DNA from 3 places in the Fictibacillus sp. 26RED30 genome. Region 2 is predicted to be linked to each of the others. Evidence: riboswitches for the same ligand, from Rfam matches in the RefSeq annotation. Region 2 holds a riboswitch; each other region holds the start of a gene.
What was found. A riboswitch is a leader RNA that binds a small molecule or an ion and turns the genes downstream of it on or off. The one in region 2 is predicted to bind lysine.

Region 1: it holds a riboswitch for lysine, as region 2 does, so the genes downstream of both, lysA (diaminopimelate decarboxylase) here and IHV11_RS03430 (aspartate kinase) in region 2, are expected to answer to the same signal.
Region 3: it holds a riboswitch for lysine, as region 2 does, so the genes downstream of both, IHV11_RS01985 (Na+/H+ antiporter NhaC family protein) here and IHV11_RS03430 (aspartate kinase) in region 2, are expected to answer to the same signal.

Annotation. Positions count from the first base shown of each region.
Region 1 covers NZ_JACZDV010000001.1:1,083,631-1,093,903, reverse strand. Annotated here, with positions in the region: gene IHV11_RS05535 (segregation/condensation protein A) at 1-674, opposite strand, end outside; gene IHV11_RS05530 (DUF309 domain-containing protein) at 809-1,321, shown strand; gene IHV11_RS05525 (peptidylprolyl isomerase) at 1,378-1,812, opposite strand; gene lysA (diaminopimelate decarboxylase) at 1,882-3,204, opposite strand; lysine riboswitch at 3,299-3,475, opposite strand; gene IHV11_RS05515 (spore germination protein) at 3,535-5,010, opposite strand; gene IHV11_RS05510 (stage V sporulation protein AE) at 4,991-5,569, opposite strand; gene spoVAE (stage V sporulation protein AE) at 5,574-5,924, opposite strand; gene spoVAD (stage V sporulation protein AD) at 5,926-6,942, opposite strand; gene spoVAC (stage V sporulation protein AC) at 6,954-7,409, opposite strand; gene IHV11_RS05490 (stage V sporulation protein AB) at 7,425-7,847, opposite strand; gene IHV11_RS05485 (stage V sporulation protein AA) at 7,837-8,457, opposite strand; gene sigF (RNA polymerase sporulation sigma factor SigF) at 9,595-10,273, opposite strand, start outside.
Region 2 covers NZ_JACZDV010000001.1:691,099-701,371, forward strand. Annotated here, with positions in the region: gene IHV11_RS03390 (long-chain-fatty-acid--CoA ligase) at 1-870, shown strand, start outside; gene IHV11_RS03395 (TetR/AcrR family transcriptional regulator) at 1,075-1,677, shown strand; gene IHV11_RS03400 (enoyl-CoA hydratase) at 1,704-2,477, shown strand; gene IHV11_RS03405 (electron transfer flavoprotein subunit beta/FixA family protein) at 2,492-3,262, shown strand; gene IHV11_RS03410 (electron transfer flavoprotein subunit alpha/FixB family protein) at 3,275-4,246, shown strand; gene IHV11_RS03415 (histidine phosphatase family protein) at 4,315-4,911, shown strand; gene trxA (thioredoxin) at 5,026-5,337, shown strand; gene uvrC (excinuclease ABC subunit UvrC) at 5,552-7,303, shown strand; lysine riboswitch at 7,369-7,557, shown strand; gene IHV11_RS03430 (aspartate kinase) at 7,719-8,957, shown strand; gene IHV11_RS03435 (YslB family protein) at 8,998-9,444, opposite strand; gene IHV11_RS03440 (succinate dehydrogenase cytochrome b558 subunit) at 9,749-10,273, shown strand, end outside.
Region 3 covers NZ_JACZDV010000001.1:409,574-419,846, forward strand. Annotated here, with positions in the region: gene IHV11_RS01970 (thymidylate synthase) at 1-535, shown strand, start outside; gene IHV11_RS01975 (dihydrofolate reductase) at 532-1,008, shown strand; gene yunB (sporulation protein YunB) at 1,081-1,920, shown strand; lysine riboswitch at 2,025-2,207, shown strand; gene IHV11_RS01985 (Na+/H+ antiporter NhaC family protein) at 2,350-3,939, shown strand; gene IHV11_RS01990 (sodium-dependent transporter) at 4,129-5,631, shown strand; gene IHV11_RS01995 (methionine/alanine import family NSS transporter small subunit) at 5,633-5,737, shown strand; gene IHV11_RS02000 (M23 family metallopeptidase) at 5,880-6,881, opposite strand; gene lipA (lipoyl synthase) at 7,087-7,971, shown strand; gene IHV11_RS02010 (YhcN/YlaJ family sporulation lipoprotein) at 8,012-8,623, opposite strand; gene IHV11_RS02015 (YutD family protein) at 8,745-9,020, shown strand; gene IHV11_RS02020 (hypothetical protein) at 9,101-9,397, opposite strand; gene IHV11_RS02025 (DUF3055 domain-containing protein) at 9,491-9,760, opposite strand; gene IHV11_RS02030 (DUF86 domain-containing protein) at 9,862-10,273, shown strand, end outside.

The DNA of each region.
Region 1 (10,273 bases), 390 kb from region 2:
TTCATAAGTTCTAATATTGCAAGAAATGTAACAACAACATGTTCCCTAGTACTCTTATCAAAAAGGTCTGTGAACTTTTTTCGTCCTCCTACTAAAAGAAGAGAGGATTTTATTTGTTCCATTCTTTTTTCGATCGGAATCTCTTGCCGTTCGATTGTCGTTTGTTTCGGTGCTCGCGTGACCTTTTCTTGAAAGACTTTTTGCATCGCCTGCAACATATCATACAGCGTTACGTTGGTCACCTGTTTTGCCGATTCTTCTTTCTCAAACTGTGAGAGGTCGACAGGCTGCCGTGTGTATATTAAGCTTCTTGCTGATTCTCTTTCTTTAAGTTCATCAGCAGCATGCTTGTACTTTCTATATTCAACGAGTCTTCTTACTAATTCATCTCTTGGGTCTTCTTCCATCTCGAGTTCCATCTGATTCTCAAAAAGCTCTTCTTCATGCTTCGGTAGCAGCATCTTACTTTTAATGGCAAGAAGAGTAGCTGCCATAACTAAAAATTCACTTGCTACGTCCAGTTTTAGTTCTTTCATCGTATGTATATATTGAAGGTATTGCTCAGTTATGATGGCTACCGGGATATCATAAATATCCACTTCGTAGGTTTGAATCAAATGAAGCAGTAAGTCGAGCGGACCTTCAAATCCATCAAGCTTCACACTATATTGCATAACATTTCCCCAGTTTTTCAGCGATTTTGTATTATAAAATTATATCATATTTTGCGTGGTACGCGGCTTGTTTTTATTCATGCTATGCATATGGTAAACTTAAAGTCGAGCTTATTAAGGGGCGTGAACGACTAGTGACTTATCCAAAACCATGGATTGAATACTTGGTGCATTTTCATAGAGATCAAGATTACTTTGAGTGTCACGAAGTGCTTGAGGAGCATTGGAAGGACGAGGGCATGAAAGGAGATCTGTGGCCTGGACTGATCCAGCTTGCAGTGGCTCTTTATCACCATCGGCGTGGCAACAATAATGGAGCTAAACGAATGATCTTGAGTTGTAGAGTGAAGCTGCAAAAAGAAGAAGCAGCACTGAAAGAACTCGGAATAGAAGTTGAACCTTTTTTTGAACTACTCGATAAAAGTATACAAAAAGTCGAGCAACAGCAACCTTTTGAGTCGATAGCTCTTCCACTGTCAACTGATCTATTGAACGTATGTTTATTAAAAGCTGGTGTGACTGAAGAAGAGTGGTCTTTATCATCCAGAGTGGATGAAAACATCGTTCATAAGCACTCTTTAAGAGACCGATCTACGGTTATTGATGAACGAAATAGACAAAAACTCATGAAAAACAGAAATGTATAATTGCCAAAAACATAAAAAAAGCTTCGGAGTAATCCGGAGCTTTTCTTATTTGGAACTTATTCTTCCCAAACTTTAACTTCTTTCATTACATCGCCTTGTTTAATGCGAAGTACTGTTTCCAAACCTTCTGTAACTTGTCCAAAAACAGTATGAACACCGTTCAAGTGCGGTTGTGGCTCGTGTACGATAAAGAATTGGCTTCCACCTGTATCGCGGCCAGCATGCGCCATTGAAAGAGACCCCGCTACGTGCTTATGTGGGTTCCCTTCTGTTTCACAAGGAATAGAATAACCAGGGCCGCCAGCTCCAGTTCCTGTTGGATCTCCACCTTGAGCTACAAATCCAGGGATAACACGGTGGAACGTTACACCGTTGTAAAAGCCTTCGTTTGCAAGTTTTTCAAAGTTTTCTACTGTTCCAGGTGCTTCTTCTTGGTACAGATCAAATACAATTTTTTCGCCGTTTTCAAATTCAATTGAACCTTTTTTCATAAAAAACAGGCCTCCTTCTACTTCATTCAACTACCATTGTACGGTTAAATGTCTGCTCCGTAAACTAATTTACACAAAAACATTCGTTTTTAATGGAACATCATTCTTGATGAGGTCTTCATATGTTTCCCGCTTCACTACAAGCTGTTCTTCACCGTTCTCTACAAACACAACAGCTGGCCGCTGAATGCGATTATAATTGCTCGCCATACTATAACCGTAAGCTCCCGTACATGAAACGGCTAATAAGTCGTTATCACAAACTTCAGGAAGTTCAATATCCCAGATTAACATGTCGCCACTCTCACAGCATTTTCCTGCGATCGAAACAGTTTGTGTTGGTTCTTCGTTCATCTTATTCGCTACGAATGCTTCATATTTAGCTTGATAGAGTGCAGGACGAATGTTATCTGTCATCCCACCATCAATGGACACATAATGCCTAACTCCTTCGATCTCTTTTTGAGACCCGATCGAATAGATCGTCGTACCCGCATCACCTACGAGTGAACGTCCTGGTTCAATCCAAAGTTCAGGCAGATCTTTCCCTTCAAAGTGAATCATCTGTTTCTTCACTTCTTCAATCATGGCCGTAACGTATTGTTCAGGAGAAAGCGGTGTATCCTCTGACGTATATTGAATACCGAACCCACCTCCAAGATTTACGACACTTGGAAAATAGTTAAAGTTTTCTTCCCACTTTTTAAAATGCCTGAACAACTTTTCAATCGCCAGAGTGAATCCTTCTGTTTCAAAGATTTGAGATCCAATATGACAATGAATCCCCAAAACGCGAAAGCCTTCAAATGCAAGTACTTCTTGAAGTGCTCTGTCTCCTTGACCATTCCCTAAATCAAATCCAAACTTAGAATCTTCCTGACCTGTTATGATGTAATCATGGGTATGGGCTTCAATTCCTGGAGTTAAACGCAGTAAGATGTCTACTTTTTTGCTAAGCTTGCTGCTCAGCATTTTTAATAAGGAGATCTCATGAAAGTTATCTACTACAATACAACCGACTCCAGCTGTAAGTGCAAATTCTAATTCTGATAAGCTCTTGTTGTTTCCATGAAAATGAATTCTTTCAGGTGGGAATTCAGCTTGAAGTGCCGTATAAAGTTCTCCACCTGAAACTACATCCAGACTTAATCCTTCCTGTTCGATAAGCTGAAACATGGCGATGGAAGAAAAGGCTTTTGAGGCATATGCTACTTGATACCCTACCCCATTTTCCTCGAATGCTTTTTTAAAGCCTCTTGCTCTATTTTTTATCAAGGACAAATCATACAAATATAGCGGTGTTCCGTATTTTTTCGCTAGATCTACCGTATCTAAACCACCGATCCATAGATGTTGATTATCTCCAATTTTTGATGTTCCGTGTAAATTCACAAAAAATCCCCTCTCGTTGTTGATAGAGAATTCAATCCCGACAAATACAAAAGACAGCCGCAACTAAGGCAGGCTGTCAAAAACCGTACCCTCATGTCGGAATAGCTCTCCACTACAGTTGTAGTGACAGTCCGTTGCTTATTCAGCAACGGCCCAGCATAAAAAGAGATGGAACTCTTTTTACACTTCGGCAAATTGACCTTTCAACATATTTCATCGTCATCCATGAACTCCATATGCTACTCATTCGTTTTGCGCCTCTACCTCATATGAGGCATATTTAATTAGTTATGAATTTAACACAATTTTCAACAATCAGCAAGGGACAGATTAATTAGTTGGCTGTTTTTTGGTGTTCTGCGGATGTACAATGCTAGGTCGAACTTTTGATAGCGGAACAGCTATTCGAACGACAATCTGTAAAAACGCTTTTGGATTAAACGGTAAGAGCGGCCACAAGTAAGGTGTGTTCAAATTTTTGATCGTTGCCATATAGAGAACCAACAATGTGAATCCGATAATAAATCCTGGTACTTTAAACAACATAACCATCGCAATCAAGAAAAGCCGCAGGACTTTATTTGCGATACTCAGCTCATAACTTGGTGTGGAGAAGGATCCGATCGCTGCTATCGCAACATATAGAATAACTTCAGGCACGAATAATCCTACATCTATTGCGATCTGCCCGATCAATACGGCTGCGATCAGACCCATGGCGGTCGATAGTGCACTCGGTGTATGGATGGCCGCTAGCCTTAATATATCAATCCCGATCTCCGCGAAGATAATCTGGAGAAACAGTGGGATGTTCGTGTGTTTATTCGGGCCGATAAAATCAATGAAAGGCGGTAATAATTGCTCTTCCATCGAAAACAAAAGCCACATCGGTACTAAGAATACTGAAGCCATCATGCCTGTAAAACGGGTCCATCTTAAAAAAGCACCTATAAATGGAGTCTGCCTAAACTCTTCTGCATGCTGTACGTGATGAAAGAGTGTAGTAGGTGTGATGATAACACTTGGCGATGTATCTGTGATGATTAATACATGACCTTCCATCAAATGCTGTGCAGCAACATCTGGTCTTTCTGTATACCGGACTAAGGGAAACGGATTCCAACCTTGTTTTACAATAAACTCTTCGATCGTCTTATCTGCCATTGGAATCCCGTCGATCTCAATAGAGTTAAGCTCTTTTCTAATAAGGTCAACGAGACCGGGATCTGCCACATCTTGAATATAAGCGAGACATACATCCGTTTTAGAGCGTTCACCCACTTGAAGAATTTCGTGTCGTAATCGTTCATCTCGTATACGTCTTCTTGTAAGAGCAGTATTGATAATAATATTTTCCGTGTATCCATCACGGGCTCCCCTCACCACTTTCTCAATGTCCGGCTCTTCTGGTGATCTTCCTGGATAACTTCTTACATCCACAACAAATGCTTCTTCTTCTCCGTCAATGAATATAACGATCAGACCTGAAAGCATACGGTCTACAGCTTCATCTAACGATTTCGTAATCTCTACTTGCTGATGTGCGAGATGATTATGTACAAGATCTTTTACTTTACTCGGCGCGCGATGACCATGATCCATATCCATTAGTTCGCGGTAGATCATGATGATGAACTCACTGTCGCAAAGTCCCGTACAATAATACAGCTGAAGTTCCTTTTTTAAGACAAAGATCTTTCTGACACCAACATCAAAACTCACACCAATACCCAAACGCTCTTTTAAAAACCTTTCCGTATCTTCAATGTTCTTACTAATCGGTGTTTTATTTTTTTCGGTTGCCAATTGATTCGCTCCTTTCTAAAATAAGTTGAATCGCTTTTACTGTAATCGGAGCTCCCTTTTCAACAGAATCAAAGCCTGCCATTTTTCCGATATCCCCGACACCGACTACGAAAGGAAGGTTTAATTCATCGAGGATATAGACGGTGTCTCCGTTAATCCTGCCTGTTTCAAGATCTGGAATTCCACTCTTATCAATACCGAACTCTGTTAGTTCTCCATATCGATCCATAGAACAGTGAACTTTTGTCCATTCTGTAAAATGCGTTTTGGAAGCTACGGCTACAGCACCAATCACATCAATATCTTTCTGCTGATGAATATATCTCATCGCTTGTTCTCCTGGACCTTCTCCTTTAAAACCACAGTCATCAAACATTACAAGTACAGGGTCATGTGGTGTTTTTCGGATCATCTCTACAAGTTCTATACCGCTTTTTCGTGTTGGATTTCCCCATGATTGTGATATACAGCGTCCTCCAACTTGTTTAGCCGCATGCTCTACGACTCGTAGTGCATACAGATCTCCATCCGTTATGAAAATGACCCGTTTTTTCACCATATGATCACCCCTTAGGTTCAAAGATGACTGCTACTAAAAATCCAAACAGAACAGCAGATGAGATTCCTGCAGATGTTAACTCAAAGATTCCCATGGCGATTCCGATAAAGCCATGTTCCTCTGCTGATGCCATTGCTCCGTGCAAAAGAGAGTGACCAAAACTGGTAATGGGAACAGTAGCTCCAGCTCCTGCAAATTTGATCAAGTTATCATAGATACCAAAAGCATCAAGAAGTGCTCCAATTACTACAAAGGAAGTTGTTACATGAGCCGGTGTCAGCTTCATTACATCCATCATCAGCTGGCCTACAACACAAATTGCTCCACCTACTAAAAACGCCCAAAAAAACTCCATCTTATTGTCCTCCTTCCGCTCGCTCTAAAACCACGCCGTGAGCAACCGTTGGAATACTTTCTTTTTGCTGAACCATTACGGGGTTTAATAATGCACCCGTTGCGACCATCAAGACTTTCTTTAGATTGCCTTTTCGAATCTCGTCTAAGATATATCCGTACGTAACGACGGCAGAACACGCACAGCCACTTCCTCCTGCAAAAACCTGTTGTCCGCTTCGATAGATCATCAATCCGCAATCTCGATGATTGTCAGACACATCATACCCTTGCTCTTTTAATAACATCTTAACGATCGGTGCACCGACTCCAGAAAGATCCCCTGTAGCGATTAAATCGTACTCATCAGGTTGAACATCCATCTCTTTAAAATGTGCCGCGATCGTGTCTGCAGCTGCAGGAGCCATCGCTGATCCCATATCAAAAGGATCTTTGATTCCTAAGTCCACTACTTTTCCAACAGTTGCCGATGTGATCTTTATATCTGAGACCTCTTTACTCACAAGTGCAGCACCTGCACCTGTTACGGTAAACGTAGCTGTATCTGGCTTTTGCCCACCGTACTCAGTAGGATATCTAAACTGTCTTTCAGCAGTAGCATTGTGTGAGCTTACTGCAGCTACAATTCGATTCGCATACCCGCCATCTACTAAAGCTGCACCTAATGCTAAAGACTCCATCGAAGTTGAACATGCACCAAACACACCAAGGAACGGTATTCCGTTTCCTCTAGCCGTGTAGTTTGACGAAACGATTTGGTTTAACAAGTCACCTGCCAACAAAAAGTTGATATCTTCTGGCTTCATCTTTACTTTGTGCAAACAAGCATTGATCGCATCTTCCATCAACTGACGTTCAGCAAGTTCCCAATTCTTTTGTCCGCAGTGAAGGTTGTTATACGTTTTATCAAAATAGCTGCCTAAAGGTCCTTCGCTTTCCATCGGACCTACTGCTGTGCCGGCCGCATTTAAGTAAATGTTATTTGCAAATTTCCATGTTTGTCTTCCTAATAAATTCATGCCTTCACTCCTTATGTCAAGTGCTGAAAGATGTAGCGGATCATACCGAAAATATAGGCAGATACAGCTCCAAATACGATAACAGCTCCAGCTAATTTGAAGAGATTTGTAGCCACTCCGAGTACTAAACCTTCACTTTTATGTTCTAATGCCGCACTCGTAACGGCGTTAGCGAATCCTGTTACCGGAACGACAGAACCTGCTCCAGCGAACTGACCGATCTTATCGTATACTCCGAGTCCTGTTAATAGTGCTGCGATTAGAATGAGCGTTGCAACCGTCGGATTTCCCGCTGTTTCTTGCGTGAAGTTAAAGTAAGTCATGTAGAACATTTGAATCGCTTGACCGATCGTGCAGATGATCCCACCTATTAAAAATGCTTTTAAACAATTTAAAACATACGGAGGTTTCGGCTGTATCGATTTAATTTTTTCGGCATATGCCTGCTGTTCTTCTTTTGTTGCCATCGTACAATCACATCCTTAATGATTAATGTAGTACATCCAATGAAACAAAGATCCTGAGATTTTCCCAAGTACAATTGCCATTAATATAATGATGATTTTCTCTCCAAATCCAACTCTTTTCGCAAGAATCGGGAGTACATTCAATACTTCTGTTAACGCTGCGGCTAACATCCCAACAAAGATCCCCATAAATAAACCGATCGGTATAAGAAAGAAAGCAGAAAACCCAATTGAAGCGTTCCTTAGATTCATCCAACCGCCGATCACAGCACCTAAAATAATGCTTAACTCATAACCTCTAATATATCGATACGTTTTAGAGAGCTGCATCAGCCTTGGCACGATTCCAAGAACAGTGATTAAAGCCACAAGACCAGAGCCTACTGTGATTCCACCGCCAAAACCGATAAAAGCAATGAGCAATACTTTAATTCCCATTGATCTTTTTCTCTGTTTCTTTGTTTTCATGAACGATCACGTACTGATCGAGGTCTTGTTGATAATTAAACATCTCAACTTCCAACGGGCTTGGTTCTTCATTAAGTCTTTTTCGGAAAAGATGGTTAAAGAAAAGAATCATGCCTAGACCAAGACCGAACGAATATGGAATCTGAAGTAATAGGGGCTGCTCTTTATAATGCCCCGTTATAAGAAAATAGATTTTTTGGTGAACAAGTTGCATGCTTACATCTTCATGAAAATTCATGATCGCGAGTGCCGAGCCTGTAAAAAGTAGAAGCCACACCAAGACAAAATACACTGGTGCCAGCTTTTTTTGTTGCATCTGAATCTCTAGAATCGATTGTGCAGGTCCGATAGTTTGAACATCTAATCCAGGGTTTTTCTTTTGAATCGTAGCGATCACACGCATGACATCGATCACAATCAAATGCTTATCTTCAGGGGTTACTTCGTGGATAATATATCCCTTAATGGCTTCTTCTAATTCATCAGATGCTACAATCTGTGCAACTTCTCCGATCGTGACTTTCTGATGCTGAATCACCTGTACACGTTGACGCATACGCAGGTATACGGTTTTATCCAATTTTCACTTCACCTCTTTCTAAGCGCATTTGTGTTTAGTATGCGATGATGGAATTCTTATCATGCTTCACATGTAACAGCATCCAAAAACTACCACAAAAAAACGTTTAGTGGTTTTTGGATGTTTTTGAAAGTGGTTGATTTCCGTTTCAGGTGCTCCCTTTCCGCGGGGCGACCGGTGAGCCACTTGCCGCTTCGCGCCTCTAAGTGTCTCACCTGTCTAGTTACAGTGGCTAGCCCCTCGAGATCAAAAGCTAAACGGTCAAGAAGGCAAAATGCGCCTTCATAGCCCATTCAGCTTTTGCTTGTCGGGGCTGAATGAGCCACTTTCACTTTTGAACTGACCGCTCGTCCCGCAGGAGTCTCGCACCTTACACTCAAATCAACCTAATCAGCGAAGTTTAGGTAACACTAAGGATGTTGGAAATTTAGTTTAAAAGTCATAACATAAGTACAGAAGACTCTTGGTGAAATTTGCGTGAAAAAGGCTTTTAAAGCAATTTGCTTTTAGAATTTTTCTTTTTCACTTCTTTACAAGTTGATTGGATGTTTTCTGCAAGGCAAGTGTGACGAGGATGCTCTTCACTTCGGAAGGATTACCTTTTTAGAGAGAGGAATAAGAATAGAATCTTGAAGCGGACAAGACAGTCTAAAAAGTAAAAGTTGCTCCTTAAGAACCGACATGCAAAATTGGCCGGGAATATGAATGCGCAGTTTGCCTTCTTAACTGTTCACCATTAATCACGAAAAGGCTAAAACTGGTGGCGACTGTTAGGACGGATAGCGGTTTGAACGAAGCCTCTTGATGTAACGTCGGAATAAAATCCTTTTCTAAGCATTTTGTTTTTAGTTGCTTTTTTCTACTTCATTGAAAGTTGATTGGAGCGGAAGGTTGCCGACTCCTATGGGACGAGCGTGCAGGTGGAGACTCCTAACGGCGCGTAGCGTGCCAGCCACTCTGCAAATTCTTCTCGTAAGGCATGCGACGAGGAAGCTCGCTTCGATAGGATTTTCTTGTAGACGCAGGAGCACATATACTTCTTCGAACACCGTTCGCCCCATGGAAAGCGTGCAACCTGGAGCGGAAATCAACTAATCTTACAAGTTCTTGAAAAAAACAAAAAACCAGATAGGACGTTTAAGTCTCCATCTGGTTTTTCATAAATAATAATATTTTCTTTTCTAGCCTGGATACCTGTACTTGAGATATGGCCAGCCGGTCGGCCACTTCAGATTGTGTTTGATCTTTAAAATATCTTAAATAAACAATCAGCCGCTCTCTCTCATCAAGTTTATCCATAATATCTTTTAACGCGATCTTATCAAACCACTTATTATCCGAGTGATCGGAGATTTGGTCTAGTAACGTAATGGGATCACCGTCGTTCTCATAAACAGTTTCATGAATCGACTGTGGTGCTCGTACAGCATCCTGAGCCATGATTACATCTTCTACTGCGATCTCTAGAAATTCTGCTACTTCTGAAATGGTAGGTGTTCTCCCAAGTGATTTAGATAGCTCGTCTTTTGCTTTACGCACTTTGTTACCGGTCTCTTTTAATGATCTGCTGACTTTAACCGTTCCATCATCCCTGATGAACCGCTGTATCTCACCGATGATCATAGGCACTGCATAGGTAGAGAACCTAACATCATAAGAAAGATCAAATTTATCAACAGATTTTAATAGCCCGATAGAGCCGATTTGAAAAAGGTCATCTGCTTCATAACCTCTGTTTAAAAAGCGCTGAACCACAGACCAGACAAGCCGCATGTTCTTTTCAACGATCGTATCACGGGCTGACTGATCTCCTTCC
Region 2 (10,273 bases):
ATAACGAGAGCAGAGATGATCATTCTGCCGAGGTTTGATCCAGTGCAAGTTTTGAAGACGATTCATAAGGAACGACCAACACTCTTTCCTGGCGCTCCGACTATGTACATCGCACTTCTGAACCATCCAGATCTGAAAAAATACGATCTTTCCTCCATACAAGCATGTATAAGCGGATCGGCTGCTCTTCCGCTTGAAGTGCAACAAAAATTCCAGGCAGTCATCTCAGGTTCATTAGTTGAAGGGTATGGACTTACGGAGGCTTCACCCGTTACACATGCGAACCTCATTTATGGCGATCAGGTAAGAGGGAGTATAGGATTGCCTTGGCCGAACACAGAAGCAGCAATCATCTCAGCTGAAACAGGCGAATGGGCGGAGCCGGGTGAGATCGGAGAGTTAGCTGTAAGAGGACCTCAAGTAATGAAAGGGTATTGGAACCAACCTGAAGAAACCGCATCTGTATTCAGAGAAGATTGGTTGATTACTGGAGATATGGGTTATATGGATGAAAAAGGTTACTTTTATATCGTGGATCGGAAAAAAGACTTGATCATCGCAGGAGGATTTAATATTTATCCTCGTGAAGTAGAAGAAGTTTTATATGAACACGAAAAAGTAAAAGAAGCTGTAGTAGTCGGTGTGCCTGATGCATACAGAGGAGAAACAGTTAAAGCTTTTGTTGTGTTAAAGGAAGGAGCAGAATGTACGGAAGAAGAGTTAAATAAATTCTGCCGAGAACATCTTGCATCCTTTAAAGTGCCTAGGCTCTATGAGTTTAGACAAGAGCTGCCAAAGACGATGGTTGGTAAGATCTTAAGAAGAGTTCTTTTGGAAGAAGAACGTGAAAAAGCAAAGCAAAGTTCGTGAAAGCTGCCATCTGGCGGCTTTTTCTATGCAAAAGTGTCACCAAACAAGGAATGAAATACGTAAGATTTAAGTTAGACTTGTAAAATGTATATAAAAAATGACATAATGAAATTGACAGAAAAGAAAGATTTGTTTTACAATTATGAATGAACAATCATTCATTTTTGAAAAGATGATTGTGTTATACAAAAAGAGGCGATAGAAATGAAGCGTAAAGGTCCAAAATACGAAAAAATCATTGATGCAGCTGTAAATGTGATCGCAGAACACGGCTATCATCAATCCCAAGTTTCAAAGATAGCGAAAGAAGCAGGTGTCGCTGACGGCACCATCTATCTATATTTTAAAAATAAAGAAGATCTGCTTGTTTCTGTTTTTAATGAGAAGATGGGGACCTTTATCGAAAAAACAGAAAACGAGCTGAAAAGTAATGATTCAGCGATTGAGAAGCTTAGAATTCTTGTTGAGATGCATTTTAAGCAATTGACTGCTGACTTTGAACTATCAATCGTAACACAGCTAGAACTAAGGCAGACAAACAGGCAACTTCGTGCGAAGATCGGAGAAGTATTAAAGAGGTACTTAGATTTAATCGACTCGATCTTGAAGGATGGTATGCAGGAAGGCGTTTTTGTAAAAAACATGGATTACAGATTGGCTCGTCAGATGATCTTTGGAACAATTGACGAAACAGCAACAAACTGGGTAATGAACGATCATCGATATGATCTTCCTGCTCTTGCTGGCCCGGTTCATCAGATGCTTGTAAACGGTCTTTCCGTTCGCTCTGTACATCCAGATGATTGATATTCAAAAAAGGAGGGAATGCAAAGTTGGAATTCTTACAAATTGAAAAACAAAATAAAGTGGCAACGATCAAACTTAATCGTGCGCCAGCTAATGCATTATCAACAGGAGTTATTGAAGAAATCGATAAAGCTTTAGATCAGATCGAAAATGATGACTCTGTTAAAGCAGTTGTTATTTTAGGAGAAGGACGCTTCTTTTCCGCTGGAGCAGATATCAAAGAGTTTACAGAAGTTCCTGATGAAAAAGGTTTTGCAGAGCTTGGGAAAAAAGGGCAGGATGTTTTTAGCCGGATCGAACAATTTTCAAAACCAGTAATCGCAGCGATTCATGGAGCTGCGCTTGGTGGTGGGCTAGAACTTGCGATGAGCTGCCACGTAAGGCTTGTGGCTGAAGATGCGAAACTTGGTCTTCCTGAGCTCACACTAGGACTAGTTCCGGGATTTGCTGGAACTCAAAGACTGCCACAGCTTGTAGGTGTACCTAAAGCTTGCGAGATGCTTCTTTCAAGTAAGCCGATCTCTGGAAAAGATGCTGTCACATTTGGTTTAGCAAACAGTTCTTATCCAACAGAAGAGCTTTTTGAAAAGGCTTACAAAATGGCTGAAGAATTTTCTATGAAGAGTGCTGTTTCCATTAAGTACACTTTAGAGTTGTTGCATTATGCGAGACATGGACTCTATGAAAAAGGTGCAGAGAAAGAAAGAGAACTGTTTGGGAAAGCTTTTAAAAGTTTTGACGGACAAGAAGGAATCTCGGCATTTATTGAAAAAAGAAAGCCTGAATTTCAGGACCGATAACTAGGAGGGTAACCATGAACATTTATGTAATTTTAAAACGTACTTTTGATACAGAGGAAAAAATTTCTGTTTCAAACAACAAGATTTCTGAAGATAGTGCAGAGTTCATTATTAATCCATATGACGAATATGCGATTGAAGAAGCGATTACATTAAAAGATGCCCACGGTGGTACGGTTACGGTTGTAACGGTTGGAGACGAAGATTCTGAAAAAGAGCTTCGTACTGCACTAGCTATGGGAGCAGATCAAGCGGTTCTTATTTCGAACGAAGACTTGGACAGCCAAGATCAATTCACGACTTCGTCGGTTTTGGCAGCTTACTTTAAAGATAAAGAATACGACATTATTCTAGGCGGAAACGTTGCGATTGATAACGGGACTGGTCAAGTTGGACCGCGTCTTGCAGAATTATTAGATATTCCACACGTAACAACCATCACAAAGATTGAAGTGAACGGTACTACTGTAAACATCGAACGCGATGTTGAAGGAGATCTTGAGAAGATTGAGACATCTCTTCCATTATTAGTGACTGCACAACAAGGATTGAATGAGCCACGATATCCTTCGTTACCAGGGATCATGAAAGCAAAGAAGAAGCCTCTTGAAACATTGGAGTTAGATGATCTTGATATTGATGAAGATGACGTAGAAGCGAAAACAAAAACGGTAGAAGTATATCTTCCACCAAAAAAGGAAGCTGGAAAAATCCTATCAGGTGAAACTCCAGACCAAGTAAAAGAACTTGTATCTCTGTTAAGAAATGAAGCGAAGGTAATATAAGGAGGAGTCATCATGGCAAAAAAAGTTTTAGTACTTGCAGAATCCCGTGACGGTGCGTTACGTAATGTTTCATTTGAAGCAATTGCAGCAGCAAAAGAAATTTCTGGCGGCGGAGAAGTGTTCGCAGTATTATGTGGTGACTCTGTTCAGTCGTTAGCAGCAGAATTAATTCACTATGGAGCTGATCGTGTACTCACAGCGGAACATGAGAAGCTAGCGAACTATACTCCAGATGGTTATTTCCAAACGTTAAAGCAGATCATCGATGATGAAAGCCCTGAAGCTATCGTGTTCGGACACACATCTTTAGGAAAAGATCTTTCGCCACGACTAGCAGCTCGTCTCGAATCTGGTCTGATCTCAGATGTTACAGGACTTGAACAAGCTGGTGAGAACACTGTGTTTACTCGTCCAGTTTATTCAGGAAAAGCCTTTGAAAAGAAATTAATCTCAGATGGTCTAGTATTCGTTACGATTCGTCCGAATAACATCGCACCATTAGAGAAAGATGAATCTCGCTCCGGTGATGTAACATCTGTATCTGTTGACATCAAAGACTTAAGAACGATTGTTAAAGAAGTAGTTCGTAAAGCGTCTACAGGCGTAGATCTAGCAGAAGCAAAGATCATCGTTGCTGGTGGTCGCGGTGTGAAATCTGAAGATGGCTTCAAACCTCTTCAAGAACTTGCAGATGTACTTGGAGCAGCAGTTGGGGCATCTCGTGGTGCGTGTGATGCTGATTATTGTGATTATTCATTGCAGATCGGTCAAACCGGTAAAGTTGTAACACCTGATCTGTATATCGCTTGTGGAATCTCGGGAGCCATTCAGCATCTAGCTGGGATGTCCAACTCTAAAGTAATCGTTGCGATCAACAAAGATCCCGAAGCTAGCATCTTCTCGGTAGCAGACTATGGAATCGTTGGTGACCTGTTTGAAGTCGTTCCTTTATTAACGGAAGAGTTTAAAAAAGTGTTAGTATAATAGAATGTAAATGAATGAAAACGTCCGTTTTTCTGGACGTTTTTTCAATTTGAGAACGGGGAAGGTGTATGATGACTACGATTGCATTCATTCGTCACGGTGAAACGGATTGGAACATTGAAAGAAGAGCTCAAGGCTGTAAGGATATCCCGCTTAATGACAACGGGAAGTATCAAGCTGAACGTTTAGCGGAACGGTTTGTGAATGAAAAATGGGATGCTATATATGCCAGTCCATTACTCAGAGCATATAAAACTGCTGAGGCTATCAGCGGAATAACGGGCCTAAACGTGTTGGCTGATGATAGACTTCGCGAGATTTCATTCGGTGAGACAGAAGGAACCACTGAGAGCGAACGAGTCGAACGTTGGGGAGAAAATTGGATGGAACTTAATCTAGGGAGAGAATCAAATGAAGATGCCGATTCTAGATGGAAAGCAGCCCTAAACGATATTGTTCAAAAGCATAAGGGTGAGAAAGTTCTGGTCATCACTCACGGAGCATTGCTTGTAAGGATCTTCAAAGAGCTTCTACAAGACGATACTGATCGCTGGTACGGACTTAACAATACGTCTTTTTCTATTTTTAACCTAAAAGCAGAAAACGCTTGGACTTGTGAATTATTCAACTGTCAGAGACATCTAGAAAAGAGTGCTACAATCTAACGTTTGTCGAATAAAAAACTTGGGTACCATAAAGTTGAGCAAACTATTAGCAACTGTTACATTTGTGGGATATACTTTGTTTACACTTTGTTATTTAAAAGGAGGGCCAAATAAATGGCTATTGTTAATGCATCAGATCAAACATTTAATACAGAAACGAACGAAGGTTTAGTCCTTGCTGACTTTTGGGCACCTTGGTGCGGACCTTGTAAAATGATCGCTCCTGTTCTTGAAGAAGTAGATCAAGAAATGGAAGAAGTAAAAGTAGTTAAGCTTGATGTTGATGAAAACCAAGAAACAGCTGGAAAATTCGGCGTTATGAGTATTCCAACCCTACTTGTATTCAAAGACGGTCAAGTGGTAGATCAAGTTGTCGGTTTCCAACCGAAAGAAGCATTAGTTGAACTATTGAACAAACATAAATAAGGTTTAACCAAAAAAGCCCGTTGCTCGGGCTTTTTTTTGTGCATTTTACAAACTGTTCAATATTTTCTAGGAAATATTGTCGATAAATGAAAATATGTGGTATTGAAATCACGATAGTATTATGAACACGTTGATACATGATATGATAGTAGAAAAGACTGCTATGAGTGAAGGGGGGAAGAAATTGACCTCTATTTCTGTAAAACAAAAATTAATGTTGCTACCAGATCAACCTGGTTGCTATCTTATGAAGAATGAGTTTGGGAAAGTTATTTATGTAGGTAAGGCGAAAGTGTTGAAGAATCGTGTGAAATCTTATTTCTCGGGGACACATGATGGTAAAACTCAAAGACTTGTTAGTGAGATCAGAGATTTTGAATACATTGTAACTTCTACTGAGATGGAAGCATTAGTTCTAGAGATGAATTTAATTAAAAAGCATGACCCTCGTTATAACGTTATGCTAAAAGATGATAAGAGCTATCCATACTTAAAAATCACTGCTGAAAAACAACCAAGACTTCTATATATACGGAAGATAAAAAAAGATGGCGGAAAATATTTTGGTCCGTTTGTGAATGCTTATGCTGCCCAAGAAACGAAAAAGCTTTTAGACCGTATTTTTCCACTTCGTAAATGTGATACGATGCCAAAAAGAGTGTGTTTGTATTATCATATCGGTCAATGTTTAGGTCCTTGCGTATATGATGTTACAGAACAAGAAAATAAACAGATGGTAGATGGCATCGTGAAATTTCTTAATGGCGGCTATCAGGATGTTAAAAATGAGTTGTCAGAAAAGATGCTCGAAGCCTCTGAAGCATTAAATTTTGAACGCGCAAAAGAGCTGCGAGACCAGATACAGCACATTGAAGCTGTTATGGAGAAGCAAAAGATGATGACAGCAGATTTAGTCGATCGAGACGTTTTTGGTTATCATTTCGATAAAGGATGGATGTGTGTACAAGTCTTTTTCATTAGGCAAGGAAAAGTGATTGCTAGAGATATTTCGGTATTCCCTTTTTATGGAGAAGCGAATGAAGACTTGCTAACCTTTATTGGTCAGTTCTATCTGCAAAAAAATCACCTTCTTCCTAAAGAGATTCTCCTTCCACAAGAAGTGGATGCTAATCTTGTATCCGAACTTCTTCAAGTGAAAGTATTGCAGCCGAAAAAAGGACAAAAGAAAGAGCTTGTGGAATTAGCTACTAAAAACGCGTCTTTAGCTCTTCACGAGAAATTTGCCCTGATCGAGCAAGATGAGGCGAGAACGATCAAAGCCGTTGAGAACCTTGGTGAGAGAATTGGGATTGCTGCACCTTATCGTATTGAAGCGTTCGATAACTCGAATATTCATGGAACAGACCCTGTTTCTGCCATGGTTGTTTTTGTTGACGGAAAACCGTACAAAAAGGATTATCGAAAATATAAGATCAAATCTGTGGAAGGTCCAGATGATTATGCTTCCATGAAGGAAGTTGTTCGCAGAAGATATACAAGACTATTGAGGGAAGAAGGAGAGCTTCCTAGTCTTATTCTGATCGATGGCGGAAAAGGGCAAATATCTGCGGCTCAAGATGTATTAGAGAACGAGCTTAACTTATTTATTCCAGTAGCAGGTCTATCGAAAGATGAAAAGCATAGAACCTCACAGCTTTGGATTGGGGATCCTCCTGAAATGATACACTTGGCTCGAAACAGTCAGGAATTCTATCTTCTGCAACGAATTCAAGATGAAGTTCACAGGTTCGCGATCTCCTTCCATCGAAAAGTTCGCTCTAAAAGCATGTTCGAATCAACATTAGACAGCATCGCTGGAATCGGTGACAAACGCAAAAAGATGCTGCTTCGCCACTTTGGATCGTTAAAAAAGTTAAAAGAAGCTTCTGTTGATGAGATTCAAGCAGCAGGTGTGCCTAAACCAGTAGCCGAGCTTATTGAAAAAGCATTTTTATCAAATGAGTAGTTGCAGCTATTGAGTAACTTTGTTAAAATAAATCCAACTTTATAAATATGCCATGCTTCGTATGAAGTGATGGTAGAGGAGCAGGAACCAATAGTAACCCATCTGAAGAGAAGAAGCTCTAGTGATGATGGAGGAAAGGGGATTCTTGCCGAAGTGTAAAAGGACTTCTAGCCTTTTATGCTGGACCTGTATTGAAGAAATACAGAGCTGTCACACAAGTCCCCCCAGGGTTTGTGTGGAGGACTATCTCACGAGGGGGAACAAACTTGGCTTGCTACGGATTATAGCAACAATAGGGTTTTTCCTTATTGTTGCTTTTTTGTATTTACTTTCAAATAAGAAGGTATACGTGCACCGTCAACAAAGTCTTCTAATAAAAGAGATAGAATCTTACAACAAGAAGGGATTGGAGTATATGGGGAGAATCGTTCAAAAATTTGGTGGAACTAGTGTAGGCTCAGTTGAGCGAATACAAAATGTTGCAAAACGAATCATCCATGAAGTAGATGCAGGAAATGAAGTCGTGGTTGTGGTTTCAGCGATGGGCAAAACAACGGATGAACTCGTAAAGCTTGCTACAGATATCAGTCAGAACCCTTCTAAACGGGAAATGGATATGCTACTTACGACTGGTGAACAGATTACGATTGCCTTATTGACGATGGCTCTGCATCAAGAAGGATATAAAGCTCAATCATTAACCGGATGGCAAGCGGGTATTCAAACCGAAGATGCCTTTTCAAATGCAAGAATACTAGACATCGATTCAGAGCGCGTATCTTCTCTATTAAAAGATGGCCATATCGTGGTTGTCGCAGGTTTTCAAGGGCTGATTCCTGAAACAAAGGATATTGCAACGCTTGGTAGAGGTGGATCTGATACAACAGCCGTTGCGCTAGCGGCAGCCTTAAAAGCCGATCGATGTGACATCTATACCGATGTGACGGGTGTATATACGACGGATCCGCGTGTAGTGGATTCAGCTAGAAAACTACCTTCGATCTCTTATGATGAGATGTTAGAGATGGCGAACCTTGGTGCTGGCGTTTTACATCCGAGAGCGGTTGAGTTTGCTAAAAACTATAGTATTACATTAGAAGTAAGGTCTAGCATGAGTGAAGAACGTGGAACATTAGTTGAGGAGGAAGTGTCTATGGAACAAAATTTAATGGTTAGAGGTCTTGCGTTTGAAGGAAACATAACAAAAATTACGGTCTCTTCAGTTCCCAATGAAATACACGCGTTAGCGGAACTGTTTACTATTTTGGCATCGAACGGCATCAATGTAGACATCATCATTCAGAATGTCCTAAATGAAGAAAAAACGAATATTTCGTTCTCGATTGAATCAAACTCATTATCTGCTACACAAGAAGTACTTGCTGCGCATCAAGGGAAATTAGGATTCGAATCGATCAGTTATGAACAAGGTCTTGCAAAAGTGTCAATCGTTGGCTCAGGCATGATCTCAAATCCTGGCGTTGCCGCTAAAATGTTTAAAGCTCTTTCAGACGAAGATATTATGATAAAAATGGTAAGCACTTCTGAGATTAAAGTATCAACCGTCGTGAAACAAGAAGATATGATTAAGTCGATAGAAACGCTGCATGATGTGTTTGAGCTAGATGCTCGTGTTCCCGTTCAGAACACATAGGACCAAACATTGAAAAAAGCCGGCAATACGCCGGCTTTTGTTATTCAATCGTATCTTTTTTGTCCCATTGAACAGTAATAAAAACTTTGTTTCGTTTTGTAGATTCTAAAGCTTCTGTTGTGCATTTTTTTTGTAGCTGAACTTGTTCAGCGAGGAAGCCTGCTTCTAGGCTGAACGTTTGATGATTGAAGTTTTCCATTCGCTGCATGATCAGTTGAGAGTTTAAAGAGAAATTCATCTCAGTTTTCGAAGCTTCGATCATTTCAAGAGTGCCCCAGCCTGCTTCAACAAAAAAAGCGTGAACTTCTTCCATCGTATGTAAAGGATATTTTCTAGCCAAGTGTCTTCCTGCCCAATAGAGAATATTTCGTTCTTGTTTGCCAAGAAGTTCAGGCAACAAATCGCTTCGAAGGATCTCATACCCAAAAGCTGAAACAGAAAGCTGTTCTACAGGGGTGTTATCATCCTTTGTCTTTTGTTTAAACATTCTGCATCCCTTCTTTCTAATTTTTATTATAACGGGAAAGCGGTTTAAACTCTATAGCAACTATCGGTATTTGTCGAAAATCTTAAACCTCCAAAAGCGTTGATGTATCAAGAAAATTTACGTATTTAGTTGTTAGCGTTTTCTTGACGGTGTCAAACGATGGGAGTAAAATGGACATGTTGCTAGTTAATTAAGCTAATTGTTTAACACTCATCCTCTAAAAGAGGAAACTTAAAACGCTTACATGTGGAGAGGAACAAAGATTAGCAGCCAGAGAGAGGCTAAATTTGAAGGGGGCAAGAGAATGGCTGGCAGTAGAGATTTTATTAACAGAAGGATTCATTCATTATTAGGAGTAATTCCGATCGGGATTTTTCTCGTACAGCATTTAGTTGTAAACCATTTTGCAACGAGGGATGCTGAAGCGTTTAACAAAGCGGCGCATTTTATGGAAAGTTTACCTTTTCGTATTTTCCTAGAAACGTTTGTCATCTACTTACCTATTTTGTTTCATGCCGTGTATGGGCTTTACATTACGTTCCAAGCAAAAAACAACGTTACCCGCTATGGCTATTTCCGCAATATGATGTTCCTCGTTCAGCGTGTAACAGGCGTTATCACATTAGTCTTTATCGCTTGGCATGTATGGGAAACACGTGTACAAGCTGCGTTGGGACAAGAAGTAAACTTTGATATGATGGCAGACATCTTAAGCTCTCCATTCATGGTTGTCTTCTATCTTGTTGGTGTTTTATCAGCAGTATTCCATTTTGCTAACGGATTATGGTCGTTCTTTGTCAGCTGGGGCCTTACAGTTTCGCCTCGTTCA
Region 3 (10,273 bases), 280 kb from region 2:
TGGAAACTTAGGTCCTGTTTATGGACATCAGTGGCGCTCATGGTCGGCTCCGAACGGTGAGACGATCGATCAGATATCAAACGTAATTGAAGACATCAAGAAGAATCCAGATTCAAGACGATTAATCGTCTCTGCATGGAATCCTTCTGATATTCCGAATATGGCGCTGCCACCATGTCATTTATTGTTTCAATTTTATGTTGCGGATGGAAAGCTCTCCTGCCAGCTTTATCAGCGCTCAGCAGACAGTTTCTTAGGTGTTCCTTTTAATATTGCGTCATATGCTTTGTTAACAATGATGGTGGCTCAAGTGACCGGACTTAAACCAGGGGAATTCGTTCACACTGTTGGGGACGCACACATCTACACCAATCACCTTGAACAAGTAGAGCTGCAGCTCACTCGTGAGCCAAAGCCGCTTCCGAAGATGAAGATTAATCCAAACGTGACGAGTATCTTTGATTTTACTTATGAAGACTTTGAACTTGTTGACTATGAGGCACATCCACATATTAAAGGTGTGGTGAGCGTATGATCTCGTTTGTTGTAGCGATGGATGAAAATCGCGCGATCGGTAAAGACAATGATCTACCGTGGTACTTGCCTAACGATCTCAAGCATTTTAAAAACGTAACGATGGGAAAGCCGATCGTGATGGGTCGTAAAACGTATGAATCTATCGGCAAGCCTTTGCCTGGTCGAGAGAATATCGTAGTAACAAGAGATGAGCAGTATCAAGCTGAGGGAACGACGGTCGTTCATTCTGTCGACGAAGTCATTCAAAAAGAAACAGAAGAACTATGTGTGATCGGGGGAACGGAAATCTTTAAGCTGTTCCTGCCTGTTGCAGATCGCTTGTATGTCACAGAGATCCACCACACCTTTGATGCTGATACGTTTTTTCCAGAAATCAATCGTGAGGAATGGAAGGAAGTTTCCCGTAAACCAGGTGTTGTAGATGAAAAGAACAAATATCATCACGATTTTGTAGTCTACGAAAAAAATTAAAACCATAAAGTTTGAATGAGCCCCCCTCTTGTCTGCATACATATGTATATGTAGATAAAGGGGGGTTACCTTTTGCTTAAGCGCAGAAAAATGAAACTTCGAAAAGGGCCACTTCCATTCCGATTTGTACTATTGATCTCATTTATTCTGTTTACTTTTATAACGATTCAAGGGCTATGGCTTGTAAACAAAGGGATCGAACCAACACTTATGTTGATTGCTCAAAAGAAAACGGAAGAAATCGCCGCACTTGCAATAAGTGAAGCGATCGACAATGAAATTTTAGGGCCTTCGGAAATGAATGACATCATCGAATATAAAACCGATACAGAAGGAAATGTCGTCTTTGCTGGAATCAATCAGAGTGTAGTCAACCAGGTTGCCAACCAGTCACAAAAAGTCGTTCAAAAATACCTGAAGGAAATAGAAGAAGGAAAAGCTCACGAAGTAATAACCAATGATGAGTTAGGAATAACAGCCTATAAGAACGAACCGGGTGTTATTATGGAAATACCTCTTGGGCAAGCAACAAGAAACTCTCTCCTAGCTAACTTAGGGCCGAAAATTCCTATCAAATTTATGCTGATTGGTGAAGCGAACACAGATATTGAAGAGAAAATAGAGAATTCAGGGATCAACAATACGTGGATCAATATTGATATTGTAGTCACAGTCAAAACGAGGATCGTAATTCCTTTTGCGACAGAAACGACAGTTGTAAAAAGGCCAATAAAGATAACAGCACAATTTATTAAAGGAGAAGTTCCTGTCTATTATAATCAATCAGGAGATCCTATTCAGCCGACTGTGCCGATTACACCAGACTTAAAAGAAAAGGAATCTCATGATGAATTGGAGCCTTCTGAGGATAGCCCTACAGAAGAAACGGGTGAGGATGAAGCAGCAGAATAAATGTATTTCCTTCATTTAACAATTCCTGTTTAGGTTGACCATTCGTCCTAGTTTGTTATAATTAGTATTGAATTGAAAATTTTATATGTCTTTAAGCCTATCACCGATGGGGTAGAGGAGCGGATTTTATAAGTACTTTTTCAGAGAGTGACGTCTGTGAAGAAAAAGAAAAGGAACTTCCGCCGAAGCAAAAGTAAACCGTCTGTTCACTTTTGCTGGGTTTACACTAAACAAGTGTAAAACTGTCACTGCTTGGGAATTAAAAGCAGTGGAGGACTACTGATCGATGAGGAAAACCATAAATTACTTATGTGATTGATAGCAGGTTATTTCCTTGTCTATTGATCGCTTTTTATTTTGTCCTTTTTTCCTCGACGTCCTGTAAGAACTCCTCAATATCGATGGCTAAATAAAAGAAGGAGGAACATCATGGAATTTGAGAATTCGATTTATTCGTTAATACCACCCGTATTGGCAATCTTGATGGTTGTTCTAACGCGAAGAGTGTTAGTCTCATTAGGAGCTGGGATCCTAGCGGGGGCATTATTGCTTCACGATTTTAGTATTGTAGCTACACTGAAAGAAATTGGTACGATTGTGAAAGGGCACTTTATTTCAGACGGTGCATTAAATGAGTGGAATGTTTATATTCTTCTGTTCTTATTAATCTTAGGAATGATGACGAGCATTATCTCTTTAGCAGGTGGAAGCCGAGCTTTTGGAGAGTGGGCCATTTCTAGAGTGAAAACGAGAAGAGGTGCACAGCTTTTAACGGTTGTGTTTGGACTCGTCATTTTTATTGATGACTATTTTAATTCGTTGGCTGTCGGAAATGTAAGTAGACCTATTACTGACCGACATCGCATCTCGCGTGCGAAACTGGCATATTACCTTGATTCAACTGCAGCGCCAGTGTGTGTAATCTCACCTGTTTCAAGTTGGGGAGCGTACATTATCGGTATTATCGGAACGATCTTTGCTACACATGAGATCACAAATATGTCTGCGTTTAGTGCTTTTATTCAAATGATTCCAATGAATTTTTATGCAGTGTTTGCGTTAATCCTAGTATTTGCTGTAGCGTATTTTCAACTTGATTTTGGACCGATGAAAAAACATGAGGAAACAGCTCTTGCTACAGGAGAAGTGATTGCAGCTGATAAAAAAGCTGCAATCGGAGAAGGTATTAAGCTCGAAGAAAGTGACAAAGGAAAAGTAGGAGACCTTGTTTGGCCAATCGTAATCTTGATTATTTCAACGGTTGGATTCATGATCTATACAGGTATTCAAAATGTGAAGGGGCTAGAAGAACCAACGGCCATCACACTTTTATCTATTTTTGAGAATACCGATGTACCAAAATCATTAGTATATGGTGGTCTGCTTGGTTTAGCTTCTGCTATATTGTTCTTCCTTCCAAAGAAGATGGGTGCTGCATCCTTAGGAAAAGGACTGGGACGCGGTATTCAATCTATGATCGGTGCTGTTACGATCTTGCTTTTTGCATGGACGATCATCTCTATCATCGATAGCTTAGGAACAGGGACGTATCTAGCAGGGTTAGTTGATCAGCATATGAATTTAGCTTATCTGCCGTTTGTTCTTTTTGTACTGTCAGGGCTAATGGCTTTTGCGACAGGAACTTCATGGGGGACATTTGGAGTAATGCTGCCGATCGCAGCAGAAATTTCAGCTTCTACAAATATTGAGTTAATGCTTCCTGTTCTTGCTGCAGTACTAGCGGGATCTGTTTTTGGTGACCATTGTTCCCCAATATCAGATACTACAATCCTTTCTTCAACAGGAGCGGGAAGTCATCACATCGATCACGTCATGACCCAGCTTCCTTATAGCCTAGTGGCTGCTGGAGTGTCTGCCGTTGGTTATCTTGCCCTTGGGTTCACAGAAAGTGTTTGGATCGGCCTCTTCGCATCTGCTGTAATATTTATCTTAGCACTCTTCTTGATTAAAAAAGTATCTAGTAAAAATAGCATTAGTGATCAATCTTTAAAGGCTTAATTTTTGAAAGTGTCTGGTAGTTAACCAGGCACTTTTTCTTATATTTATACGACTTTTTCCCCCTTATTCCGACAAAATAACTAAAAACATTTTGACGATTATCATGTTTTGTAATATACTGAACACAGAATTATCAGAAAAAAGTAACAATTGTAAACTTTTCGACTTCATAAAAAGGGGGATACAACAATGGAAAATAGGCAGCAATGGGGAAGCCGCTATGGGTTTATATTAGCAGCGGTCGGCTCAGCAATCGGCCTAGGCAATATCTGGAGATTTCCAGCAGTTGCTTATGAGAACGGTGGAGGAGCATTCTTCATCCCATATCTTATAGCACTTTTAACGGCAGGGATTCCCTTACTAATCCTAGAATTTACGCTAGGTCATAAGTACCGTGGATCTGCTCCACTTTCTTATTTCCGACTTCACAAAAAAGCGGAGTGGCTAGGATGGTGGCAAGTATTTGTAGCATTTGTTATTTCTACTTACTACGCGGTAATCATCGCTTGGGCGATTAAGTATTCTATTTACTCATTAAACTTAACTTGGGGGGACAAGCCTTCTGACTTCTTCTACGGTGAAGTCCTTCAATTAAGCAAGACGCCTGGTGACTTGGGTGGTATCGTACCAGGTATTCTGATCGCACTTCTAATCGTGTGGGTTGTTACGCTTCTTGTTCTTTATAAAGGTGTATCGAAAGGAATCGAGCGTTTTAACAAAATTTTTATTCCAGCTTTAGTTATTATGTTTACGTTAATTGTTATTCGTGCCGTAACGCTCGATGGTGCTGCTCAAGGTTTGAACACATTCTTCACACCTGATTGGAGCATGATGAATAATGGTAAGGTGTGGGTAGCAGCTTACGGTCAGATTTTCTTCTCATTATCGATCGCATTTGCAATTATGGTAACGTACTCAAGCTATCTGCCTAAGAAATCAGATATTAACAATAATGCATTTATAACAGGTTTCGCAAACTCAGGATTCGAACTACTTGCAGGTATTGGTGTATTTGCCGCTTTAGGATTCATGGCGATGCAACAAGGTCTGCCGGTTGATGAAGTTGTAAAAGGCGGAATCGGACTAGCCTTTGAAGTATTTCCAGCAATTATTAATGAGTTCCCAGGCGGAAATGCCTTCTTTGGAACAATCTTCTTCTTAACCCTTGTATTCGCAGGTATGACATCGTTGATCTCGATTGTTGAAACGTATGTGTCTGCATTACAAGATAAGTTTGGCATTTCTAGAACAAAAGCTGTATTGATGGGTGGAGGAGTAGCATCTGTTATCTCATTACTTTTCGCTACAAAAGGCGGACTGTACATGCTTGATATCGTGGATTACTTCATCAACAACTTCGGTATCACTTTAGCAGGTCTTGTAGAAGTAGTCATTGTTGCTTGGTTCGTCAGACAATTGGCTGGACTTCAAAACCATGCGAACGCCATCTCTGACTTACGAACAGGTTTATGGTGGAAGGTTTGTCTAGGTGTGATCACACCAATCCTTCTTGGTTATATGATGTTTGATAACATTAAACAAAACCTTGCAGAAAACTATGAAGGTTATCCTACAGAACTGATCCTTACGTATGGTGTAGCCGTTGCAGTTGGCGTAATCGTACTCGGCATCGTACTCGGTCTAGTGAAGTGGAAATCTGAAGTGGCAGTAGAGAAAAAGGAGGTCAGCTAATATGACAGGCAGTGCGATTACAATGATGGTGATTGGCATGGTTATCCTATGGGGCGGCCTCCTAGCGAGTATTGCAAACGTGGTTCGCGTTTCGAGAAAGAAATAAAGGATGAAGCTGGTTCTTCAATTGAAGAATCAGCTTTTTTCTTATGATGGCGCTCGTAAACCAGAGCAAGGCTCGAGATTTACGAGCGCCATATAAAAAAGAAGCCCTTAAGCTTCTTTTTCAACTTTGCCACCATTTATTATTATCTTCGCCTGTTGCTAATGCGCTCCTGACGTTCCCATGCTTTTAAATAAGGGTATGGATCGAATGCCCATTCCGTATATCCGTTGTCACGGTACATACCAAAGTGCAAATGGGGAGGGAATTTTCCTGATGTTCCTGGAGGACCGTAGCCTGAGCTCCCCACATAACCAAGCACAGTTCCGGGTTCGACGATAGATCCTTTTTCAATTGTTTTATTAAAGCTGCCTAAATGGGCGTAATAATGATACACATTATTGATATCACGGACACCGATTCTCCATCCGCCAAAACGGTTCCATCCTTTAATTTCAACAATTCCGTATGAAACGGCTTTTACCGGAACTCCATAATCTGCAAAGATATCTGTGCCTTCATGAATACGTAATCCACCAAAGCCGCGTCGGTCGCCCCAAGTGCTTCGGTAACTATAGTTTGATCTTAATGGAACGATAAAGCTGTGTTTGTCTAGAGAAACGGTTCCATAGGTCTCATAGATCTTCGCGTTTTCCATAATAATATCCACGGCTTTATCACGCTGGTAATAGCTCCAAAGGCCGATTCTGAAATTTTCTATATCATGCCCATGCTTTTGAATGATCTCACTAAATGTATATAAAATGTCTTCATCGTTGTTTCGATCTGCAATTCCGTCGTTGTTACCGTCTTTTCCGATTCCACCAAACATGGAAATACGTTCAGGGTTCGTATCATCCATAGTAGTGTTGATCGGTCCAGACCATTGTAAAGGAGAAAAGTAAATGCCGACTAATCCTTTTCTGGCAGGTAGATCTCTTCTCGCTTTTCTCACGCTTCTTTCATATTGGTCTACGCCTGCAAAGTAGTGCCATGGAATGAGAGTAACGGACTCCATTTTTTTATAGAGGCTAAGCCTTTCCACATCTTCTTTTGTATATCGCTCTGCGGCCGTGCTCCTGCTTTCCGGAAGAAAGGTTATTAGAAGGGCTGTCAGAGTGAGGAACAGGACTGAAAATTTCCTCATGCGTCCCAATCCACTCCTTTCTTATCATTTATCTATAGTTTGTTGAAGTTAAGAAAAAACATGAAGGAAAAATGTTGGAAAAAACTCATGTTTGGAATTTTACCCTGTCGTATGGTAGAGTATTGAGGGGACAATAATGTTTAAGTAGAAACTAAAATACGAACGTTCATTATACGAAAGACCAAGAAAATTTGGGGTGATGATGATGGCAAAGAAAGAAGAATATGTACGTAAACCCGAGTGGTTAAAAATAAAGCTAAACACGAATGAAAATTATAAAGAACTTAAAAAAATGATGCGTGAGAAAAAGCTACATACGGTATGTGAAGAAGCAAAATGTCCAAATATCCATGAATGTTGGGCTGTTCGAAAAACGGCTACTTTCATGATTCTTGGAGATATCTGTACACGTGCTTGCCGTTTTTGTGCCGTTAAAACAGGATTGCCGACAGAACTTGATCTACAAGAGCCAGAACGCGTTGCAGAATCTGTCGAGCAAATGGGTTTAAAACACGTTGTAATCACAGCGGTTGCGCGTGATGACCTTAAAGACGGCGGTGCTCATGTATTCGCCGAAACCGTTCGTGCTGTACGTGCTCGTAATCCATTCTGTTCCATCGAAGTCCTTCCATCTGACATGTTAGGTGATTTTGATGCACTGAAAACATTGATGGATGCAAAACCAGATATTATGAACCACAATATTGAAACGGTAAGACGTCTTTCTCCGAGAGTTCGTGCACGTGCTACGTATGACAGAACAATGGAGTTCTTGCGTCGTGCAAAAGAAATGAATGCTAACATCCCAACAAAGTCCAGTCTAATGATCGGGTTAGGTGAGACGTGGGATGAAATTGTAGAAACGATGGATGACTTACGTGCAAATAACGTAGATATCATGACGATCGGTCAGTATCTACAACCTACAAAGAAACATTTAAAAGTACAAAAATACTATACACCAGATGAGTTTAAAGAGCTGCGTGATATCGCGTTCTCTAAAGGATTCAAGCATTGTGAGTCTGGACCGCTTGTGCGTTCTTCTTACCATGCTGATGAGCAAGTAAACGCAGCTGCACAAAACAGCTAAAAAATAAGAGAACCAGAAGCAACTATCTGCTTCTGGTTTTTTATTTGCCTTCCATTTCACTACGCATATTGTTTGTTTCGCCGTTCATCTCACCGTTTTCATTTTCCCCATAGTTCCACTTTTTACCTTGAGGCGCTTTTTTCATTTGTTGGATTAACGTGTCCATGATGCCTTCGATCTGTTCCGTATCATTATTTAGTGATTGATATTGTTCGATCTTATCGATCATTCCTTTTTCGTCAGATACGTAGACGTGATAATATCTCGGAACGACAGAGAATCCAGTCATCTTTACTTGGTCAGCAGCTGCGTTTCGATCCTTGTTTGTTGTTTTGTAGCCGATCAGTACCTCTTCATCCGTAACTAATGTACCGACATCTTTAATATCCGGTAGTTGAAGGACCATATCAGAGATCATATCAGCAAGCTTTTGGCGATTTAAGTATGGAACCGCATTTCCTGTTTTTACTTTATCCCCCGACATATGACGCATATATCCAAAGTCCCCATAGTTCATGTTGTTGCCAATTCGATTCTCATCTTTTACATTGGTTTTAGAAAATTTATATTCTTGTCCCATCTTTTTCTGATCACCGCCGCCGCATCCAGCGAGCATCAAGCCGATCAATAAGAACATTCCTAATTTTTTCACAGGTGTTTCACCTCCTTATTCTATAGAGTGCCTTAAATGGGAAGATCTTTACGAAGAAATTGTTGGCTGAAACGAGTACAAGCATGGTAAAATAAGTATCAGGAAACGAGGTGAAGCATTTTTGATTACAGTTGGTAATTATTCCTATGAAGTGATTGAAGATGTACGAGAAGCCTTTAACGAGGAACAATTTAAAGCGCGCTATAGTGAAATATTACATAAATACGATTATATTGTTGGTGATCTCGGTTACGAACAGCTTCGACTTCGTGGATTCTTTGAAGACAATCATGAAAAGGCTACGTTTGATACGAAGATCAGTACACTGCCGGAGTACATTTACGAATATTGTAATTTCGGTTGTCCGTATTTTGTAGTCAAAAAAGTAAACCCCTGAGAAAATTCAGGGGTTTTTCTTTGTCTTAGCGATGATCTTAAATTTGACGTAAAGGCTACTAAAAAGTCACCAAGGTTACTTTACGAGCCTCGAGAATCTTCATAAGGCTTTTCCGTATGATATTCTGGATCATCGTGTGTGGGATGAGCACCAGGATCTTGTCTTTCCAGACCTTCATGAAGGGTTTTGTTTTCATAGTTAAAGGCACTATAATAACGCTGTTCTTCTCTCCAAGGAGTCGATTTTCCTAAAGCTCTCTTGATCGGAGAGCCGTACGGACCTTCAGGTAAATCCTCAGGAAGTACGTAATTACGACCAGTCTCTACATTCGAAAAATCGGTATATTGTTCTTTTTCTTTTTCGAACAAAAAAACCATCCTCTCTTCGGTCATTTTAGGATAAGAAAAGTATCCTTATCTAAAGTGTCTCCAAGAAAGCATGATTCTTTTTTGGTACATTTTGATTACATCTTAAACAACTTCAGCTAAAAATTCGCGAAGCTCCATTGCGTCCTCTTCAGTTAGATTAAACGCGTGTTCTAAATAGCCCTCTTCTTCTAAATCATCTTGACCGATGATAGCATATGTACTGCCTAACATGTTCAGTACTAATGACTTTCCGTAATGTCTCGTTGTTTTCGTGATGGCAAGATCAAAGCGAGTGTTTCGTCCCATGAAGCTTACAAAGCGCGTTTCTGTTGTTTCTTTATCATCATATAAGAAAAATGTTTCCTCGTTCATTTGTTCCTCCTTCATACATTAGAAATTTAAATTTTGAGTTCATATGATTGCTCTTACTTTATGTTACACTTTACTTGAGAAACTTACAAAAGGTGATGACTATGTATTTTGTTGATCGAAAGAAAATCAATGAACATTTAGTGTATATGAATGAGTTAATCCATACGTTCAAGGAAGTAGCAGTCCCAGAAAATAAGCTTGAAACACTTGTGGTGGAAAGAATCGGACATATGTTGATCGAATCGATGATGGACGTCGGAAATATGATAATTGATGGATTTATTATGCGCGATCCAGGAAGCTTTGAAGATATCCTTGATATCCTGATTGATGAAAAGGTAATCCCAAATGATGAAGCACTATCACTAAAGGAAGTGGTAAACCTTCGTAAATCACTTGTTCAAGATTACACTTCGGCTGATAGTAAAATCATATACGATACAATCGCTTCAAAAGAGAAAGAACTTTCAGCATTCCCAATACATGTAAAACGGTATCTAGAGGAAGAATTGG